Regions from separate parts of the Exiguobacterium sp. AB2 genome, predicted to be linked through region 2. Evidence: riboswitches for the same ligand, from Rfam matches in the RefSeq annotation. Region 2 holds a riboswitch; each other region holds the start of a gene.

Region 1 (3,514 bases), on a different contig from region 2:
GCCGCTTGCCGGCTTGATTGTGGCCATCATCTTAAACACGGTCGTACAAAAGTATCAAGTCGGTTGGTGGTTCCGTGTCGATATCCCGGTCCGCGACTTTCTAAACATCGCGTTTTACACGTATATCGTCAGTCTCGTCTTCATTTTAGCAGCCTCGCTCTTCCGTGAGACGAACTTGCTTGTCGTCAGCAGTATCGCCGCCGCACTCACCTTCTTTATTAAGCGGCTCATCATCCAGAAAGGTCGGCAAGACGCCTTCAAATCGTTGATTGAACAATATGATGAGGCAAAAGAAGCCGTGTCGTTGTCACAAAGCGAGGCGCAAGCGATTGAGGTGTTCCTCAGTCAATGTGAACGACTCAACGAGTACGACGAAGGGTTCGTCGAGTTCAAACTGTTCGACCGCACACTTTACTTTGATTTAAAGACGCGCCAGCCGATCGATCGCCACGTCGTCTTTGATTTACTCGATGCAACCTATCCGAACGAAGCTTCGGTCGAGTATGAGATGCGCTTTGAATGGGACGCCCCGTTATCGAACGAGTTCGATGAAGACTATCATAGCTTCATCTCGGTCCGTTCCGAGGAAATCGAAGGCATCCGCACGTGGCTCGTCATGACCGGCGAGCACGTCTATGGCTATCCGCCCATCATTCAACGTGAGATTGTCAAACTGCTCAAATCGTTCAATCGAACGATCAGTCGTTGTCATGAACGCGACCGCCTCTATACCGAGAGCCGGACGGACAGCTTGACGTTGCTTGCCAATGCACGGGCTTTTTATGAATACGGGATTCAACAAATCTCGGACGGCTCGATGTATCCGATTTCCGTCGCAATGCTCGATATCGACTTCTTCAAAAAAATCAACGACACGCACGGTCATCAAGTCGGAGACAGCGTGCTCCAAGAGTTTGGTCGCCGCATCCGCCAAGTGCTCCGCACCGATGATTTCGCAGCCCGTTATGGCGGCGAGGAGTTCATCTTGCTGTTGAACCGATGCGATGTCGAAGCCGCCGTCGAGATTGCCGAGCGCATCCGTCAACAAATCGAAACCAAACCATTCCACGTCGACGGAATCGATATCCCAGTGACCGCCTCAATCGGCGTCGATACGATTCAAGCGTTCGGTGACAAACGACTAGACGATACGATTCGCAACGCCGACCGAGCGCTTTACGTCGGCGGGAAGTACGCAGGACGCAACCGCGTCGCCCATTACAATTTTTTGACGTCCTGACTCGCCCCCACGTGCATCGCGTGGGGGTTTGCTATTGACAAGCAGATTTGAAACAGGTACGTTAGGGAACGTGTCTTATAACTAAATATCACAACTTTTTTATCAAGAGAGACTGAGGGACTGGCCCGATGACGTCTCGGCAGCGGGTAACCTGTGCCAAATCCAGCGAGCGGTCTGCTCGAAAGATGAAAAAAGTGTTTCTTGTAGAGAGAGCCTTTTTTCAGAAGGCTCTCTTTTTATTTTTATGAATGAGGTGAATCGATTGGAACAACCAACAGCTAACAAATGGGCGCTTTTGCCCTTACTCGTCTTCCTCGTCTTCTTTATCGGGGCAGGCATCTACTATGACGATTTTTATAAATTTCCCGTCTTGATTGCGGCCTTGATTGCCGTCATCGTCGCGGCGATGATGACGAAAGGAAGCGTCACCCAGACGGTCGAACGTGTCGCCCAAGGCGCCGGCAACCCAAGCATCTTGATCATGGTGTTCATCTTCTTGCTCGCCGGCGCGTTTTCAAGCGTCGCCGAAGCAATCGGGGCGATTGATGCGACCGTCAATGCGGCATTGACGTTATTACCGCCTTCGCTCCTCTTGAGCGGCCTGTTCGTCATCGCGGCCTTCATCTCAATGGCGATGGGCACATCGACCGGGACGATTGCCGCACTGGCGCCGATCGCCCTCGGCATCCATGAGGAGAGCGGCGTCAATATCGCCATCGCAGCAGCGGCCGTCGTTGGCGGTGCCATGTTCGGTGATAACTTGTCGTTCATTTCGGACACGACGATTGCAGCCGTCCGCACCCAAAGGACGAACATGCGCGACAAGTTCCGGACTAACTTTTGGATCGTCTTGCCGGCAGCCGTCATCACAACGATTTTGCTCGCCGTCTTATCGAGCGGTGAATCGACCATCGAGCCGGCAGCGTTTGAATGGTATAAGCTGATTCCATACCTTGCGGTCATCGTGCTCGCCTTGACGGGAATGAACGTCATCCTCGTCTTGCTCGGCGGCATCGCCCTGACCGGCATCATCGGTCTGTTGGACGGCAGTCTAGCCGTCACCACGTACGTCACCGCCATGGCGGACGGCATGATGGGCATGGCCGAGATTTCACTCCTGACATTGCTCATGGGTGGGCTCGTCGGACTCATCTCGCATAACGGCGGACTCACGTACTTGCGTGACGCGCTCACGTCCCGAATTAAAAGACGGGCCGGCGCGGAGTGGAGCATCGCCGGGCTCGTCAGTGCGACAAACGTCGCGACGGCGAACAACACGATTTCGATTCTCGTGGCTGGTCCGCTCGCCGCGAACATCGCCGACGATTATGACATCGAACGTAAAAAGTCAGCGAGTGTACTCGATATCTTCTCGTGTGGGGTCCAAGGTCTGTTGCCTTATGGGGCACAGCTTCTCATTGCGGCCGAACTGACGAACACAGCGTCACCGGCGCTCGTTCCGTATATGTTCTATCCGTTCTTGTTGTTCATTTGCGGAGGATTGGCCATCGCCTTCAACTTCCCGCGTTTCAAAAAACGCGCTTAACGAAAACGGCCTTGTGAAGCAGTCGCTTCACAAGGTCGTTTGTCGTTTCGCTTCAAGTTCACGTTTCAGCTGCTCGTTCCGTTTTCTGAAGGCACGCCGTTTAAGCAGTTCTTCGAGTCCACGGCTGATGGCCCATAGGACAATCAGTAATAAGACGAGCATCGATAATCGGAACGGGCTTTGGATAAACTCTTCCCACTGGTCGCCAATGACAGAGAAAATCAAGACGACGAGCAACTTGCCGAACCCGGCCGCCATGATGAACGTACGGAGTGGCATTTGAATGAGCGCGAGTAAGTATGTGATCAAGCTGACCGGAATAAACGGGAGCGAGTACAGAAACCCGAGTGAGACCGGACTCATGTGCTTGATGCGTTCGAGCCAATAGACGCCTTGCTTATGTCTCTCGAGCCACCGCGTCATCGGCTTTCGGAACACGTAGCGAACAGCTACAAACACAAGAATTGTTCCGAGCAAACTCCCGATCCAAGACAGTAACGTCCCAAGCAAAAATCCATATGTCGCTGCGTTCGCCGAGATGATGAGGACGAATGGGAGAAATGGAAAGATCGCCTCCAGGAACGGTGCCCCGAGTCCTGCCCAAGGTCCGCCCGGAAGTCCTTGTAGCCATTCAATCAAGTTTAAAATATATTGTTGGAGTGATGTCAGCATGTCAGTTTCCACCTTCAACTTTCGTTATTCCTTTTTACCCGATTTCGCTCAGGAAG
Region 2 (3,514 bases):
CGGACTCGTCTCCCCGGAGCCGAAGATTGACGAGGCCGTCGAGCGTATCGAGCGGCTGTTCGCCGCCTATGAAGAGGTGCGGGCGTGATCCGTCAAGCCGTGCTCGAGTATGATCACGCCGCTGACGCGCTCGATCGTCTCGACGAACTGATCGGCGCTCGTTCGGTCCATGTGTTGCGCGGGCAAAACGGCTACCCGACCGTCGAACGGCTACTCCCTTCGATTCAAACCTATCCGGCAACGACGTTCCGAGGAGATTGCACGGATCGTGAGGCGGATCGCGTCGACCTCGACGGGGCGGACGTCCTCATCGCCGTCGGTGGCGGCAAGCTCGTCGACACGGCCAAACTCGTCGCCGTACGGAACGGCGTCCCGCTCATCGTCATCCCGACGCTCGCCTCCAACTGTGCGGCGTTCACCCCGCTCAGCGTCGTCTATCGCGACGACGGGAGCTATGACCGCTATGACGTCTTCCGGGTCGTCATCGAACGCGTCATCGTCGACGCCCGGGTCATCGCATCATCGCCGTATGATTATTATCGAGCCGGCGTCATCGACACGGTTGCGAAGTTTTATGAGGCCCGCTATTTGAGCGGGGACGCCTCGACCGATGCCGGCGTCGATGCCGGACTCGCGCTCTCCAAGCAATGTCATCGCCTGCTCGAGCTCGAATTGACCGAGACCGCCTTCCGCTCGTATGGGGAAGGGACGCGTTATGCGGTCGACCACGTTCTCGCCATCGGTGGGGCGGTCGGTGGGTTCGGCGACGCCGGGACACGGGTCGCCGTCGCGCACGCCGTCCATAACGCGCTCAGTCAGTTCGAGACGACGCATCCGTTCCTGCACGGGGACAAGGTCGGCTTCGGGTTGCTCGTCCAAGAATCGCTACGCGGCTCGGAAGACGTGGCTCGGCTTCGGGCGTGGCTCGAAACGGTTGAGGCCCCGACGACGCTCGAGGCGCTCGGTCTTTCGACGGACGAGATCCCGTTCCTCGTGGCAGCAGTCATGAGGGAGACGACGCTCCAACAGTTGCCTGAACCGATTGATTATGACTATTTGAAAATAATTCTTGAAAATTTGCAGAAAACTATTTACAAATAAAAGAATAATGAGTAAGATAAAGACAATTAAATTGAACGTTTGCTTATCAAGAGCGGTGGAGGGACTGGCCCTATGAAACCCGGCAACCAGATCGTAAGATCATGGTGCTAATTCCAACAGGCGGAAGCGTCTGGGAGATGAGCGTGTCCGACTTCGCTGTGTCGTGCCCGCCTCTCTTGATGAGTGGCGGGCTTTTCATATTAAAGGAGGAATCATTCAATGAACATCAAATCAAAATCAGTCCTTGCCGGGACATCGTTACTCGCCGCGATCGCGCTGTCAGCTTGCGGACAATCGGATGCGAGCGAGGCGCTCAGCAACGAGTCGATCACGATCGGTGTGACCGGGGGGCCGCACCAACAAATCGCCGAGGAAGTGAAGAAGCTCGCCGCCGAGGACGGGCTCGAGCTCGATATCAAGGTGTTCAACGACTACAATACCCCGAACGCCGCGCTCGCTGAAGGCAGCCTCGACGTGAACAGCTATCAGACGCTGTCGTTCCTCGAGCTCCAAAAAGCGGATAAGGGCTACAAGATTGACGACGTGTTCAAGACGGTCGCCTTCCCGATGGGGCTCTATTCGGACAAGCTGACCGATATCGACGAATTGAAAGAAGGCGACAAGGTCGCCGTGCCGAACGATCCGGCGAACGAACTCCGTGCGCTTCGCCTCTATGAGACGGCTGGTCTCATCACGCTCAAGGAGGGCTTGACGGACAAGGCGACGAAACGAGACATCGCCGAGAACCCGCTCAACCTCGAGTTCATCGAGCTCGAGGCGTCACAGCTCCCGACGCAACTTCCTGAGGTCGCGCTTGCCGCCATCAACACGAACTTCGCGATGGGTGCGGGGCTCTCGATCAACGAGGACGCCCTCTTCCATGAAGACACGGTCGACAACCCGTACCCGAACTACGTCGTTGTCCGGACCGACAACAAAGAAGACGAGGTCGTCGAGACGCTCAAGTCATACTACCACTCTGACGAGATTCGGACGTTCATCGAAGAGACGTTCAACGGCTCGATCGTCCCGGCATTTTAAGGAGGCACTATGATCGCACTCAAACAGATCAAGAAGACGTTCACCGTCAACAAAGGAACGGTCACGGCGCTCGATGACGTGTCGCTGACGATTGAAAAAGGTGAGATCTTCGGCATCATCGGGCGCAGCGGTGCCGGGAAGAGCACGCTCATCCGGATGATCAACCTGCTCGAACGCCCGACGTCGGGCCAGGTCGAGATCGAAGGACAGGACATCACGAAACTCGGCAAAAAGGAGCTCTCGAAGCTCCGGCACCGCATCGGGATGATCTTCCAACATTACAACTTGCTGAAGACGGCAACGGTCGAAGAAAACGTCGCCATCCCGCTCCGCCTTGAAGGGCTCGATAAAGAGACGATCCGACAGCGGGTCGACAAATACCTCGACATCGTCGGACTGACCGACCATCGCAAGCATTACCCGGAACAGCTCTCGGGCGGACAGAAGCAACGCGTCGCCATCGCCCGTGCCCTCGCGCACGAGCCGGATATTCTCCTCAGCGACGAGGCGACAAGCGCACTCGACCCAGAGACGACCGAGTCAATTCTCGACTTGTTGCTCGAGATTAACCGCGAGCTCGGCTTGACGATCTTCCTAATCACCCACGAGATGGAAGTCATCGAACGGATCTGTGACCGTGTCGCCGTCATCGACGGCGGCAAGATCGTCGAGGAAGGCGACGTGCTCGACGTGTTCGCCGACCCGGTCCACGCGACGACGCAGAAATTCTTGAAGACGAACCTCGACGTGCCGGAAGAAGTCGTCAAGGAACTGAGCACGCACGGCACGCTCGTCCACTTGTCGTTCATCGGCAGCCAGACCGAACAGGCCGTCCTCGCCCAGTTGACGAAGCGGTTCGGGCTCCTCCCGAACATCATCGGCGGCGGCATCAAGAAGTTGAAACGCGGGCTCGTCGGCAACCTGCTCATCCATCTCGACGGGGATGTCGACAAGACCGACCAAGCCGTCCGCTATCTCGAAGCGAGCGGCGTGAAAGTGAAGGAGGTGACGAACCATGCTACAGTTCTGGGCCGACTGGGGTGACTTGATTTGGACCGGTACGATTCAAACGCTGACGATGACAGGCATCGCCCTCGTCATCTCGACGTTCATCGGACTGCCGCTCGGGACGTTGCTCGTGTTGACGCGTCCGAGCGGGCGCCTGGCGAACCGTTACGTCTACGGCGCGCTCTCGAGCGTCATCAACGTGGTCCGTTCGATCCCGTTCATCATCCTATTGTTCTTCATCTTGCCGTTCACGCGGTTCATCATGGGGACGACGATCGGGGTACAAGGGGTGCTCCTCCCGCTCATCGTCTTCACGGCACCGTACATCGCACGTCTCATGGAGTCGGCGCTTCTCGAAGTCGAC
Region 3 (3,514 bases), on a different contig from region 2:
CCGCGCTCTTTCCCAACATAAAACGGTGCGAGTGCCGTCCCGTAACGCGACGTCGCGATAGCGCCGGCGTTACAAATCGTCAAGACGTTCCCGCCTGAAGGCAACACGGTCAGTGTGTGCTCTCCGATGGACCGATACGTGTCGACGTCACGTTCATAGAGGGCGACCGCGCGCCGTTTTATTTCCCCGGCAATCTGTTCGAAATCGTCCCCGCTGTTCAATTCGAGAAGCGACTCGATCACGTTTTGTAAATTGACCGCCGTCGGCCGTGTCGCGATCAAACGGCGTCCGACAATCTCGAGACGACGCGTGAAATCTGGGTCGTCGACGAGACGCTCTGCCTCTTTCGCCAGGACGAACGCCCCGAAATACGCGATCGCCGGTGCGCCTCGGACTTGGAGCGTCTCAATCGCGTGCTCCGCTTCTTCAAGCGTCTCGATCGTCACGTAACGTGCCTCATGCGGAAGGAGCGTCTGGTCTAAGAGAATCAACTCATTGGTCGAGACGTCAAAGCGAATGTTTTGCACCGTCATACGCGTACCCCCGATAACAAGGTGACGAGGCCGTCAATCGAGTCGACTTCGTGACGTTCTTTAATGAGCGCCGTACCGAGCGCGAGCGCATCGCGTTTCCGCTCGAGACGTGTCGTTTCGGGTAACGTCTCAAGGTCTGCGACGCCGGCGAGGCCGATGGCGCGGCGGATGAGTTCGCAACCGGCATAGCCGACCGTGTCGGCGAAAATCGTTTGTAACAAGTCGTCGACATATCCTTCCGTGTCGAACGGCTCGACGGCGTTCGTGAAGTTGTGGCGGAACGTCTTCTCAAACGTCTCCCACACCGTGAGGACGTCCGTGAACCGTTCGAATCGCTTGAGCGGATCGTGGAACGTGGCGAGCGTCAAATGCGCGATAATCTGTCCGACGTCGAAGCCGAACGGTCCGTAGAATGCGAACTCCGGATCGATGATTTTCGTCTCCTGCGTCGTCGCAAAGATGCTTCCTGTATGTAAGTCGCCATGAAGCAAGGCGTCATGTTTCGTGACGAATCCGACTTTCAGTTTCGCCACCTCGACTTTGAGCGCCTTGTCATGCCAGAGGCGTTCGACGTCAGGACGCAGCGCCGCCTCGATATTGTTCGACTCGGCGTCTTTATACGGATCGGTGAAAATGAGCTTTTCCGTGATGTCGCACAGCTCCGGGTTGTAATACTCCCGTTCCTTCCGCTTCTTCTCGATTGGACCGGCCGCGTAGTCGGACGTGGCGAACAACGTCTCGCCTAAAAATTCACCGACGTGACGGGCCAGTTCAGGATACGTCTTCCCTTCGAGGTAACCGGTGCGGACGATTTCATAATCGGACAAGTCCTCTAAAATCGTGTACGCGAGCGTCCGGTCGCTCCCGAGCACGTTCGGCACGAAACGTGGCACGACTTCTGCGAACTGACGCAACGCGAGCTGCTCGATCCAGGCCCGTTCAAGCGTGAGCGGCCAACTTTCCCCGACGACTTTCGCATACGGGAGCGCTTGTTTGACGATAAGACGCTGTTCGCCTTGACGGATGCGGAAGACGAGGTTCAAGTTTCCGTCCCCAATCTCATCGCATTGGGCGATCCCTCCTTCTTCAATCAGTCCGAGTGCCCGGACGTGGTCGACGACCGTCTGTTCAGTAAATGGTTGATATGCCATGTCTATTTCCCCTTTCGATGATTTCCACAAAAAAAGCCCCTTTCTCCGCGAGAAAGAGGCACAGCCAGATTGGTTGTTCCTCTCATCTTTCAGACATTCGTCTGGTGGATGTAGCACCGTGCCGTACTGGTCGGTTGCTGCGGCGTCATCGGGCCAATTCCCTCTGCCAACTCGCGATAAGAGTGTGTTATTCGATTTGTGTGACTATGAGCTGAATATTACGGAGTCGACGCCCTGGTTGTCAACGCTGTTTTTTTGAGCATCGAGTCACTTTTTGTTTGCATATATGGAAACAAATTTCTAAAATAAAAAATTTTCAAAAAAGGAATTGACGCTGTGACGATTCTGTGCAAAAATTCAATTAAATTTCACAACTTCAAATCATATTCTTATCAAGAGCAGACGGAGGGACAAGCCCGATGATGTCGCAGCAACCGACCCGATTGGGCACGGTGCTAATTCTTGCAGCAGACGCTGAGAGATAAGAGTTCATTTTTTATGATGACCTCTTGCCTCGGCATGGGGTCATTTTTTGTTTGACCGGAAGGAGGAACGAACATGGGCATCATCGCCACTTATGAAATTAACCGTACGGACCGCGTGGCCGACCTCGCCGCGAAAATCGCGCTCGAGTTGACCGTCGGCACGTGGACAGACTTACCACACCTAGAACAAGCACAGTTACAAGCGTATCGCGCCGAAGTCGTCTCGACGTCACATACGGAAACGACGAGCCGCTTCAAAATCCGCTACCCGCTCCATAACGTCAGTGCGGACTTCTCATCCATCTTGACGACGACGTTCGGAAAGCTATCACTCGACGACTCGGTCCGGCTCGTCGACCTCGATTTACCTGAAGCGTTGCGCGACACGTTTCCCGGCGCCAAGTTCGGGACAGAAGGCGTCCGTCAGCTACTCGGCGTCTACGACCGGCCACTCGTCATGAGCATCTTCAAAGGGGTCATCGGCCGAGACTTGACCTTTTTAGAAGCACAGCTCCGTGACCAGCTCGACGGGGGCATCGATATCGTCAAAGACGACGAGATTTTATATGACAATCCGCTCACCCCTTCACTTGAGCGGGCGCAGATCGGCCGCACCGTCTTAGGCGAGCATTACGAGGCGACCGGAAAACGTGCCCTGTACGCCGTCACGCTAAGCGGACCGGTGTTCACGTTACGTGACCAAGCGCTACGGTTGATTGACGCTGGGGCAACGGCCCTCCTCTTCAACGTCTATACATACGGGCTCGATACCTTGCGTGAGCTGGCGAAAGACCCGGACGTGAACGTGCCGATTTTAGCGCACCCGGCGTTCGCCGGCGCCTTGACCGGTTCAATCAGCCATGCACTCCTACTCGGGAAGCTTCCTCGACTCGCCGGTGCCGACTTGACGCTCTTTCCATCGCCGTATGGATCGCTCGCGACGCCGCGTGACGAGGCGCTCCTCATCCGCGATGTAAGCGCGGAACCGAGCGAAAGAAAAGCGATTCTCCCGGTCCCGTCAGCCGGGATTCATCCAGGGCTCGTTCCCGACATCATCCGTGATTTCGGAACCGATGTCGTCATCAATGCCGGTGGCGGCATCCACGGACACCCAGACGGCGCCGCAGCCGGGGCCCGGGCGTTCAAACAGGCCATCGCGCACGTCCTCGGACAACGAGACGGCCAGACGACCGAGCTCGAGACGGCATTGAAAGCGTGGACGACGCGATGACGGTCCATATCCTCTGCGATTTCGACGGGACCATCACGGCCGAGGACAACATCATCGCCTTGATGAAGGCGTTCGCTCCTCCCGAATGGGTCGAGCTGAAAGACGCGATCCTCG
Region 4 (3,514 bases), on a different contig from region 2:
GGGGAAATCTGTAGACGAGGCACTTCAATTGGCAGACATCTTTTCACAGATGGTCCAAGGGAAAGACTATGATACAGAAACGTTCGACCTAGGCGACATTGAAGCGTTGTCTGGCGTCTCAAAGTTTCCGGCTCGCATCAAGTGCGCCACGCTCGCGTGGAAAGCGTTTGAAAAGGGAGTCGACGAGGAAGCGTAAGTAGAAGGAGGAGACCGATATGGCAAAAAACATGCCTGACATTGGCGATTATAAATATGGCTTCCATGACCGAGACATCTCGATTTTCCGTTCAGGCCGCGGCTTGACGAATGAAATCGTAGAGACGATCTCGAACATGAAAGAAGAACCGGCTTGGATGCTCGAGTTCCGTTTGAAATCACTCGAGCAGTTCCGCAAGATGCCGATGCCGACATGGGGCGGCGACTTGTCTGCACTTGATTTCGATGAGATCACGTACTACGTCAAACCGTCTGAGAAGACGGAACGTTCGTGGGACGAGGTACCGGAAGAAATCAAGACGACGTTTGATAAGCTCGGGATTCCAGAAGCAGAGCAAAAATATTTGGCAGGTGTCTCGGCTCAGTACGAGTCAGAGGTCGTCTACCACAGCATGCAAGAAGACTTTGAAGCGAAAGGTGTCATCTTTAAAGATACAGACACGGCGCTCAAAGAAGACGAAGCACTTTTCCGTGAGTACTTCGGCAAGTTGATTCCGCCGACGGACAACAAGTTCGCCGCGCTCAACTCGGCCGTCTGGTCTGGTGGCTCGTTCATCTACGTACCAAAAGGCGTGAAACTCGAGCAACCGCTCCAAGCGTATTTCCGCATCAACTCGGAAAACATGGGGCAGTTCGAGCGGACGCTCATCATCGTCGACGAAGGCGCATCGGTTCATTACGTCGAAGGATGTACGGCACCTGTCTACACGACGAACTCGCTCCACTCGGCGGTCGTTGAGATCTTCGTCAACAAAGACGCATACTGCCGCTATACGACGATCCAAAACTGGGCGAACAACGTCTACAACTTGGTCACGAAGCGTGCCATCTGTGAAGCGGGCGCGTCAATGGAATGGATTGATGGCAACATCGGTTCGAAATTGACGATGAAATACCCGGCCGTCATTCTAAAAGGTGAAGGTTCACGTGGGATGACGCTCTCGATCGCCCTCGGTGGTAAAGGCCAACACCAAGACGCCGGCGCGAAGATGATTCACCTCGCACCGAATACGTCGTCGTCCATCGTCTCGAAGTCGATCTCGAAACAAGGCGGAAAAGTCTCGTATCGCGGAATCGTCCATTTCGGACGTAAGGCGAAAGGTGCCCGCTCGAACATCGAGTGTGACACGCTCATCATGGACAACCAGTCGACGTCAGACACGATCCCGTATAACGAGATCTTGAACGACCAGGTGTCACTCGAGCACGAAGCGAAAGTCTCAAAAGTGTCAGAAGAGCAACTCTTCTACCTTATGAGCCGTGGGATCTCGGAAGAAGAAGCGACGGAAATGATCGTCATGGGCTTCATCGAGCCGTTCACGAAAGAATTGCCGATGGAATATGCTGTCGAAATGAACCGTCTCATCAAGTTCGAGATGGAAGGGTCGATTGGATAAGTAGATCAGATAAGGGTTATGTGGAGGCTTGATTTCTTTCAAGTCTTCACACAATCCTTTTTTATTTGTCGCTATTCTTTGGGAAAAGACTATATTGCATGCATGGAACAGGAATATTTGGTTTTTTTTAGAATTTATATTGACAAGTTGTGTGATAATTGTGATAATACAAAGTAATTTGATATGAATACTCTTATTAAGAGCAGGTGGAGGGAATTAGCCCTATGAAGCCCGGCAACCATCCGTACTGAATCGCCAGTACGGAAACGGTGCTAAATCTAACAGCTAACGCTGAGAGATGAGAGGAAATCGGAATTTTTCGGAATCCTTCTGTCTCGTCTATGAGTTCAGAAGGATTTTTTTTGCATTCTGCCTCTAACAGAGTTTCTATCAAAAAAACCTAAGGGGGAGTTTATTTTGAAAGGAAAGTTTTTGTTAAGTGCAGCGCTCGTCACAGGATTGACCGTCTCGTCGGCATTACCGGTTACATATGCGCATGATGAGCTAGGCGACATCAATATCGAGAAAGGAGAGCGGAACGCGGATGAAATCAGTTCGGTCACTGTGACCGAAGGAAGCAAGAACGTCAAATTTCTGCACGAGACGGCATCTGTGCCGTTAAAAGAGATTCGAGAAGGGGTGAAAAACAGCACGGCCGACGTCTATGCGCATAAAGGATTCGCTTACACGGGGACGCATACTGCCGGGGGTGGGAACGGTGGCGTTCGCGTGTTCGACTTAAAAGATCCGTCGAACCCGAAAGAAGTGGCCGTGTTCGCCGACCAAGACATCCCGGGTACGTGGCAAGAAAAAGTCATCGTCAAAACGGTCAACACGAAGTCGTTTAAAGGGGACTTGGCCGTCGTATCGGTACAGCAATTAAATTCGAAAGATCCGAACTCTAAAGGGGGCTTCCTCTTATACGATGTGACGAATCCATATGAGCCGAAGAAGTTAGGTTTCTATGAAGTCACGAAGAAAACGAGAGGGACACATGAGCTCTACTTGACGACGCAAGGGGATCGGGTATTGGTCTTGGCCTCAAGCCCTTACGCCGATTATTATTCTCATGGGAAAGAGAAAGACTTCCAACTCGTGGATGTCACAAACCCAGCTGAACCAAAGAAATTGTATGAGTTCGACCCACGTACTTTAGCGGAAGTTGACGGTAGCTTTGACGGCTACAATTGGAAAGCGCCGGACGGAAAGACACGACCGGTGTTCAACCATAGCGCGTATGCAGACGAGAACGGGAAAACCGCTTACCTTTCGTTCTGGGATCTCGGGACCATCATTTTGGACATTTCAAATCCAGAAAACGTGAAATACGAAGGGCGGACGGCTTTCGCATCGAACCAACAAGGTTCAGCCCACTCGGCTGCACTTGCAAAAGGCGGCACGGTCCTCATCGAAACGAGAGAAGTGTATGTTCCAGTCAAGCCGGGCTATGAACAGTCTTATGGTTACACACGAATTTTTGACATCAAAGATAAAACAAACCCGAAACTATTGAGCGAATTCAAAACCGATTTGACAGAAGATATTTCGGAGAATCCGGCTGAGCAAGTGACGTTTGGGAAGACGGTACACGATCCGAAAGTACTTGGAAACACGTTGTACTTGTCTCACTATGCAGGCGGCGTCCGTGCAGTAGACATCTCAAACCCGAGCAAGCCGGTGCAGATCGGAAAATACGTGCCTGCTGACGCGAACATTTGGGGCGTTTATGTCGACCGTAACTATGTTTTGGCATCGGACATGGGGACAGGGTTGAAGGTTCTACAGAAGAACAATAAGAGCGGAAATTAATCATGCTCAGTAAAATATGAGGTACGAATGACGAAAACCGACGAAGCTGCACTTCGTTGGTTTTTTGTATAATCAAACAAGGGGGTGCGAGT

What was found. Region 2 has a riboswitch for S-adenosylmethionine ahead of DI14_RS10040 (MetQ/NlpA family ABC transporter substrate-binding protein). Riboswitches for the same ligand answer to the same signal wherever they lie in the genome.
Region 1: another riboswitch for S-adenosylmethionine. It lies ahead of DI14_RS01485 (Na+/H+ antiporter NhaC family protein); the one in region 2 lies ahead of DI14_RS10040 (MetQ/NlpA family ABC transporter substrate-binding protein).
Region 3: another riboswitch for S-adenosylmethionine. It lies ahead of mtnK (S-methyl-5-thioribose kinase); the one in region 2 lies ahead of DI14_RS10040 (MetQ/NlpA family ABC transporter substrate-binding protein).
Region 4: another riboswitch for S-adenosylmethionine. It lies ahead of DI14_RS07325 (LVIVD repeat-containing protein); the one in region 2 lies ahead of DI14_RS10040 (MetQ/NlpA family ABC transporter substrate-binding protein).

The regions. Positions count from the first base shown of each region.
Region 1 is NZ_JNAA01000013.1:10,038-13,551, forward strand. It holds gene DI14_RS01480 (GGDEF domain-containing protein) at 1-1,240, shown strand, start outside; SAM riboswitch class I at 1,337-1,432, shown strand; gene DI14_RS01485 (Na+/H+ antiporter NhaC family protein) at 1,485-2,786, shown strand; gene DI14_RS01490 (TVP38/TMEM64 family protein) at 2,814-3,458, opposite strand.
Region 2 is NZ_JNAA01000074.1:4,550-8,063, reverse strand. It holds gene DI14_RS10050 (aminotransferase class I/II-fold pyridoxal phosphate-dependent enzyme) at 1-88, shown strand, start outside; gene DI14_RS10045 (iron-containing alcohol dehydrogenase family protein) at 85-1,101, shown strand; SAM riboswitch class I at 1,142-1,245, shown strand; gene DI14_RS10040 (MetQ/NlpA family ABC transporter substrate-binding protein) at 1,321-2,142, shown strand; gene DI14_RS10035 (methionine ABC transporter ATP-binding protein) at 2,152-3,186, shown strand; gene DI14_RS10030 (methionine ABC transporter permease) at 3,158-3,514, shown strand, end outside.
Region 3 is NZ_JNAA01000047.1:22,113-25,626, reverse strand. It holds gene mtnA (S-methyl-5-thioribose-1-phosphate isomerase) at 1-533, opposite strand, end outside; gene mtnK (S-methyl-5-thioribose kinase) at 530-1,684, opposite strand; SAM riboswitch class I at 1,764-1,867, opposite strand; SAM riboswitch class I at 2,071-2,172, shown strand; gene DI14_RS07030 (2,3-diketo-5-methylthiopentyl-1-phosphate enolase) at 2,243-3,400, shown strand; gene DI14_RS07025 (2-hydroxy-3-keto-5-methylthiopentenyl-1-phosphate phosphatase) at 3,397-3,514, shown strand, end outside.
Region 4 is NZ_JNAA01000048.1:38,891-42,404, forward strand. It holds gene sufU (Fe-S cluster assembly sulfur transfer protein SufU) at 1-196, shown strand, start outside; gene sufB (Fe-S cluster assembly protein SufB) at 216-1,613, shown strand; SAM riboswitch class I at 1,804-1,918, shown strand; gene DI14_RS07325 (LVIVD repeat-containing protein) at 2,031-3,422, shown strand.